2 regions of the Streptomyces sp. NPDC005808 genome follow, and region 1 is predicted to be linked to the other one. Evidence: riboswitches for the same ligand, from Rfam matches in the RefSeq annotation. Region 1 holds a riboswitch; the other holds the start of a gene.
What was found. A riboswitch is a leader RNA that binds a small molecule or an ion and turns the genes downstream of it on or off. The one in region 1 is predicted to bind S-adenosylmethionine.
Positions count from the first base shown of each region.

Region 2: linked by a shared signal. The riboswitch ahead of thrC (threonine synthase) and the one ahead of ACFYPC_RS29450 (putative leader peptide) in region 1 are both predicted to bind S-adenosylmethionine.

Region 1 covers NZ_JBIAIK010000016.1:3,236-6,710, reverse strand. The annotation lists gene ACFYPC_RS29460 (glutathione S-transferase family protein) at 1-494, opposite strand, end outside; gene ACFYPC_RS29455 (putative leader peptide) at 587-652, opposite strand; SAM riboswitch class IV at 689-834, opposite strand; SAM riboswitch class IV at 1,052-1,165, shown strand; gene ACFYPC_RS29450 (putative leader peptide) at 1,211-1,327, shown strand; gene ACFYPC_RS29445 (LLM class flavin-dependent oxidoreductase) at 1,404-2,651, shown strand; gene ACFYPC_RS29440 (NtaA/DmoA family FMN-dependent monooxygenase) at 2,670-3,475, shown strand, end outside.
Region 2 covers NZ_JBIAIK010000017.1:19,512-22,986, forward strand. The annotation lists gene thrC (threonine synthase) at 1-1,294, opposite strand, end outside; SAM riboswitch class I at 1,312-1,459, opposite strand; gene ACFYPC_RS30520 (glucosyl-3-phosphoglycerate synthase) at 1,639-2,613, shown strand; gene ACFYPC_RS30525 (trehalose-6-phosphate synthase) at 2,690-3,475, shown strand, end outside.

The sequences.
Region 1 (3,475 bases):
AGCGGGGAGCGGCAGGATCCGGCGCGGTCGGGGAAGAGATCGCCGAGGTCGCGCAGGATGTCGGGCGTGTGGTTGCTGACGACACGTCCGCTCCACCGGTCGCACAGCGCGGGGGCGGTCAGCGGACCGTCGTAGTGGTGCCAGGTGGCCTCGTACACCCCGCGCAGGGAGGCGAACGCGGCGGGGGTGTCGGCGGGGAGCGCCAGCCGTGTGATGGCGACCGAGTCCTTGAGACCCAGCAGGCCGTGCGTGATGGAAACCCGTAGCGAGAGGGGACAGCGCGCGGACAGATACAGCTCGTAGCGGTGCGGGGCAGGGTAGAAGCCGCCGGCGAGACCCACTCCGATACGGCTGCGGAATCGGTGTGGGCGGGCGGACGGGATCGCGGCGATCCGGGGATGGGGGACCGCGTCAAGTGAGCTGGGTGCGCACGGAGTTGACGTACACGTGCTGGACGTACCGGTGTTTGAGGCGTGCGAGATTGTCTCGGACATGACTCTCCATGGGACGAGGAGGCCACGGCCACCTTGTGGGCACCGCGGCGGAACGGAGTGACTGCGCTACGTACTGGTCCGGATCGCTCGGACTAGTAGGCGCTGGAGACACGCAACAGATCGATGTGCAGGCGTCTCGTCAAACCGCTGTTGGCCATTCCCACCTGTCCCGCACTCGGGGCTCGCGAGACGCGAGACCACGCTTGTCCCGCCGCACCGGCGGAACCGGGTCGTCACCCGGGGCACCCCGTCGCGGTGGAAGGGTTGCCTGCCAGCGGGCCGGGGCCGATGACCTCACAGGCAGGGTGAACCTGCCCGAAGGGCGCTGACAATCGTGACCGTCCCCGTCAGTGTCGGTGCGCTCCGTGAGGTCGTCAAGAAGGCCTCCGGCGCAGTCTCATCAGGTGGTCATCCAGCGTGCCTCAGGCCGTACGGGAGGCGTGGAACAGATTGCGCAGCCCAGTGGTTGACCCTCCTGAGGACGCGCGGCGGCGTGATCACGACCATGATCCCCGGCCCATTGCGCACCGCTGTGGCCTCCCGTAACGTCCCCAGCAGGTTATGAGCGTCAGCGTCAAGCCCTGGCTTGCTGACCGGCAACCCTCCTCCGCGGCGGGGTGCTCCAGGTGACGACCAGGCGGTGCCCGCCCCGGGTTCCGCAAGCGCGATGCCGGCGGCCTCCAGCCCGCCGAGCCGGAAGGGCGGAGGTGACGGACGTGCAGACCGTGCCCCGTCTCCGTGTCCTGGTTCTCGCCCCGCGCCGCCGCGTGCACCTGTACTCCCGGCCGCACATCGACCTTCAGCGCGTGGCCGGCGCGCTCTGTCGTCCCTGACCTGTCACCCCGCCGCCGCACCCTCCCAGCCGAGGCCCGGCGATCTCACACGGTCGATCAGGAAGGCACCCCTTTCGTGTCCTCGTCAACGTCGTTGCCCTCGTCCTCCTCTTCTCCCTCCGCACTGCACCTGGCTGTCGCCCTCGACGGCGCGGGCTGGCACCCCGCCGCCTGGCGCGAGCCGGTGGCCCGCCCCCACGACCTGTTCACCGCCTCGTACTGGACCGACCTGGTCACCGAGGCCGAGCGTGGCCTGCTCGACTTCGTGACCATCGAGGACGGCCTCGGCCTGCAGTCCGCGCGCCTCAGCGAACCGGACCCACGCACCGACCAGGTACGCGGCCGACTCGACGCCGTCCTCATCGCCGCCCGCGTTGCGCCGCTGACCAGCCACATAGGGCTGGTGCCGAGCGTGGTGACCACCCACTCGGAGCCCTTCCACATATCCAAGGCCATCGCCACCCTCGACTATGTGAGCACCGGCCGTGCCGGCGTGCGGGTGCAGGCGTCCGCGCGACGACACGAGGCCGCTCACTTCGGACGCCGTGAGTTCCCCAAGCTCCGTGTCGAAGACCTGGAGACTCCGGCCCTGCAGGAGTTGATCGTCGACCTCTTCGACGAGACCGCCGACTACGTCGAGGCGGTGCGCCGGCTGTGGGACAGCTGGGAGGACGACGTGGAGATCCGGGACGTCGCCACCGGCCGGTTCGTCGACCGCGACAAACTGCACTACATCGACTTCGAGGGCAAGCACTTCAGCGTCAAGGGCCCCTCCATCACACCCCGCCCACCGCAGGGTCAGCCCCTGGTCACCGCACTGGCCCACGAGTCCACGACGGGGGCGCCCTTCCGGCTGCTCGGACGCAGCACCGACATCGGATACGTCACTCCGCACGACTCCGCGCAGGCGCGCGCCATCGTCGCCGCGGTCCGCACCGAACAGGAAGCGGCCGGACGCGCCGAGGAGCCGTTGCACCTCTTCGGTGACCTGGTGGTGTTCCTGGACAAGGACCCCGCCGCCGCTGCGGACCGGCGAGAGAGGCTCGACGCCCTTGCCGGTTACCCGTACACCAGCGACGCACGGGTGTTTACCGGCACCCCCGTACAACTGGCCGATCTGCTCCAGGAGTTGCAGCAGTCCGGGCTGACCGGCTTCCGGCTTCGGCCGGCCGTCGCCGGGCACGACCTCCCGGCGATCACCCGGGGCCTGGTCCCCGAACTCCAGCGCCGCGACGCCTTCCGGCACTCCTACGAGGCCGACACCCTGCGCGGGCTGCTGGGGCTCGCCCGCCCCGCCAACCGCTACGCCGCCGCACACGCCTGAGCCGGAGGGACTTCACTCATGAGCAAGTCAACGGACAAGCCGCTCAAGCAGATCCACCTCGCGGCGCACTTCCCCGGCGTCAACAACACCACCGTGTGGAGCGACCCCGAGGCCGGCAGCCACATCGAGTTCACCTCGTTCGCACACTTCGCGCGGACCGCCGAACGCGCCAAGTTCGACTTCCTGTTTCTCGCCGAAGGCCTGCGACTGCGCGAACAGGGCGGCAAAATATACGACTTGGACGTGGTCGGACGTCCCGACACCTTCACGGTCCTGAGCGCGCTCGCCGCCGTCACCGAACACCTCGGACTGACCGGCACCATCAACTCCACGTTCAACGAGCCCTACGAGGTGGCCCGCCAGTTCGCGAGCCTCGACCACCTCTCCGGCGGGCGCGCCGCCTGGAACGTCGTCACCTCCTGGGACGCCTTCACCGGCGAGAACTTCCGCCGCGGCGGCTTCCTCCCACAGGAGGAGCGGTACTCCCGGGCCAAGGAGTTCCTGGCCACCACCAACGAACTGTTCGACTCCTGGCACGGGGACGAGATCGTCGCCGACCAGGCGAGCGGCACCTTCCTGCGGGACGCGACGGCCGGAGCCTTCGTGCACAAGGGACAGCACTTCGACATCGAGGGGCAGTTCAACGTACCCCGCAGCCCGCAGGGCCGCCCGGTCATCTTCCAGGCCGGGGACTCCGACGAAGGACGCGAGTTCGCCGCCGCCGGAGCGGACGCGATCTTCAGCCGGTACAGCACGCTCAAGGAGGGCCAGGCGTTCTACACGGACGTCAAGGGCCGCCTCGCCCGGCACGGCCGCACCCACGA
Region 2 (3,475 bases), on a different contig from region 1:
GGAAGGAGTCCAGGTTCGGGCGGATGGTCGCGGTGAGCCCGGTGTCCGAGGCCACCGCGTCCAGGGTCTTGAGGCCGTCGCCGGTGTTGAGGACGACGGTGGTGAGGGTCGGGTCGAGCAGACCGTTCTCGATCAGTTTCTTCGCCACACCCACCGTCACGCCACCCGCGGTCTCGGCGAAGATGCCCTCCGTCTGGGCGAGGAGCTTGATCGCCTCGACGACCTGCTCGTCGTTGACGTCCTCCACGGCGCCGCCGGTACGCCGCGCGATGTCGAGCACGTACGGCCCGTCGGCCGGGTTGCCGATGGCGAGCGACTTGGCGATGGTGTTCGGCTTCTGGGGCCGTACGACGTCATGGCCTGCCTTGTAGGCGACCGACACCGGTGAGCAGCCCTCGGCCTGGGCGCCGAAGATCTTGTACGGCTTGTCCGCCACGAGCCCGAGCTTGATCAGCTCCCGCAGGCCCTTGTCGATCTTCGTGAGCTGGGAGCCGGAGGCGATCGGGATGACCAGCTGGTCGGGGAGCTGCCAGCCGAGCTGCTCGCAGATCTCGTACGCGAGGGTCTTGGAGCCCTCCGCGTAGTACGGCCGCAGGTTGACGTTGACGAAGCCCCAGCCCTCGCCGGCCGGGTCGCCGATCAGCTCGGAGCAGAAGCGGTTCACGTCGTCGTAGTTGCCCTCGATGCCGACGAGCTCGCCGCCGTACACCGCGGCCATGACGATCTTGCCCTGCTCCAGGTCGTGCGGGATGAAGACGCAGGAGCGGAAGCCGGCGCGGGCCGCGGCGGCGCCCACGGCGCCCGCGAGGTTGCCGGTGGAGGAGCAGGAGAGGGTGGTGAAGTCGAAGGCACGGGCGGCCTCGATGGCCTGGGCGACGACGCGGTCCTTGAAGGAGTGCGTCGGGTTGCCGGAGTCGTCCTTGACGAAGAGCTTGCCGGGGGTGACGCCCAGCGCGCGGGCCAGGTTGTCGGCCTTGACGAGCTTGGTCCAGCCGGGGTTGATGTTCGGCTTCTCCGCGACGTCCGCCGGGACCGGCAGGAGCGGTGCGTAGCGCCAGATGTTCGCGGGGCCCGCTTCGATGCGCTTGCGGAGGTCCTCGGTCTCGTAGGCCGAGAAGTCGTACGCGATCTCCAGCGGCCCGAAACACTCCTCGCAGGCGAAGAACGGACCGAGCGGTACGCGGTGTCCGCACTCGCGGCAGGAAAGCGCGGCGGCGGGGCCCAGATCGACGGTCTTCGCGGAATCCGGGGAGGTCACGGTGTTCGTGGTGCTTGCAACTGTCTGCGCAGCCATGGAGGCGAGGCCCTTTCTCCTCATCTTCCTCACGACGCACTTCGCCGTGAGACGGATTTGGCACCTTCCCGAGCCGGGAGCCCCGCCACGTCGATGTGACAAGAACCAGCTGGAGGGTTGCCGGGGCTTCAACGGGCCGTATCCCTCTGCCCCTCTGGATGAGCGGTATTCAGTTGTGCGCCGGACGACCCCCGACATGCGATGGTCATCAGCGTTGTTCAAGACTGTAACCGAAGGCCTGGATGGTGGAGAGAGCCGTCCGAACCGCGAGATGCCAGCGACCCACCGAACGCTGCCGCGGAGACGGGCACAAGCATCCCAATGAACGCAAGGGAGAGCCGCACGTGCTTGAAGACGTCGAGCGCTGGCTGAGCACGCGCTCCTGGTCCGTGACCGACCGGCCGCTCAAGAAGCTCATAGCCGCGAAACGATCCACCAACTCCACGGTGAGCGTGGTCCTGCCCGCGCTCAACGAGGAGGCCACGGTAGGCGAGATCGTCTCCATCATCCGCCGCGATCTGATGACCCGCAAAGTGCCCCTCGTCGACGAGATCGTCGTCATCGACTCGGGCTCGACGGACCGCACCTCCGAGGTCGCCGCCGCCGCCGGCGCCCGGGTCGTTCACCGGGACGAAATACTTCCCCGCATCCCGACCGTGCCCGGCAAGGGCGAGGTCCTGTGGCGGTCACTCCTGGTGACGAGCGGTGACATCGTCTGTTTCATCGACGCGGACCTCAAGGAGTTCTCCTCGGACTTCGTGTCCGGGATCGTGGGACCGCTGCTCACCGATCCGGGTGTGGACCTGGTCAAGGCGATGTACGACCGCCCGCTGAACCTGCCGGGTGAGCCCACCTCCGGCAGGACCGCGGCCGGTCAGGGCGGCCGGGTCACCGAACTGATGGCCCGCCCCCTGCTGAACATGCACTGGCCGCAGCTGGCCGGCTTCGTCCAGCCGCTCGGCGGCGAGTACGCGGCCCGCCGTACCCTCCTCGAACAGCTCCCGTTCCCCGTCGGATACGGCGTGGAGCTCGGCATGCTCGTCGACGCGCTGCACCTGGTGGGGCTCGACGCGCTCGCCCAGGTCGATGTCGGTGTGCGCAAGCACCGGCACCAGGACGGCCAGGCGCTGGGCCGGATGTCCGCCGCGATCTACCGCACCGCACAGCTCCGGCTCGCCCGCGGCCATCTCATCCGGCCGGCCATCACCCAGTTCGAACGGGGCGAGTCCGGCTTCGAGGCGCGCACCTACTCCGTCGATACGGAGGAACGGCCTCCCATGGCGGAAATCTCGGAGTATCAGTCACGCAAAGCGGCGTAATCCGGCGGCTGTATACGTCTGCGCAGTACCCCGTCCGTACGTTTGAGCGTTTCCGGGCCGGGCTAGATTGACGCGTATGGCTTCCACCGCTTCGACTGCTGCTTCCACGGCATCACCGCAGGGCTCCCACGGGATCCTCGTCGCGTCCAACCGCGGCCCGGTCTCCTACGACGTGCGCGAGGACGGCGAGCTACAGGCCAGGCGCGGCGGCGGCGGCCTGGTCTCGGGCCTGTCGGCGATCGGCCCGGACGCGGGCGCCCTGTGGGTGTGCTCGGCGCTCGGCGACGGGGACCGCGAGGCGGTGCGGCGCGGGGTCGGCGAGGACGGCGTACGGATGCTGGACATCGACGCCGAGGTGCACGCGGACGCCTACAACGGCATCGCGAACTCCGTGCTGTGGTTCGTCCACCACATGCTGTACCAGACGCCGCTGGAGCCGGTCTTCGACGTGGAGTTCCGGCGCCAGTGGGCGTCGTACGAGGCCTACAACCGGGCGTTCGCGCAGGCGCTGGCCGACGAGGCGGCCGAGGGCGCCGTGGTGGTCGTACAGGACTACCACCTGACCCTCGTCCCCGGCATGCTGCGGGAACTCCGCCCGGACCTGCGGATCGGTCACTTCTCGCACACGCCGTGGGCGCCGGTCGACTACTTCCGCATGCTCCCCGACGACATCGCCGAGCAGGTGCTGCGCGGCATGCTCGGCGCGGACCGGCTCGGCTTCCTCACCCACCGCTGGGCTTCCGCGTTCACCGCGTGCGCGCAGGAGCTGGCCGGCGGCCTCGGTGACACCCGCGTCGGTGTGCACGGGCTCGGCGCGGACGCGGACTTCCTGCGCCGGCGTTCGCACGAGGCGGATGTCGCC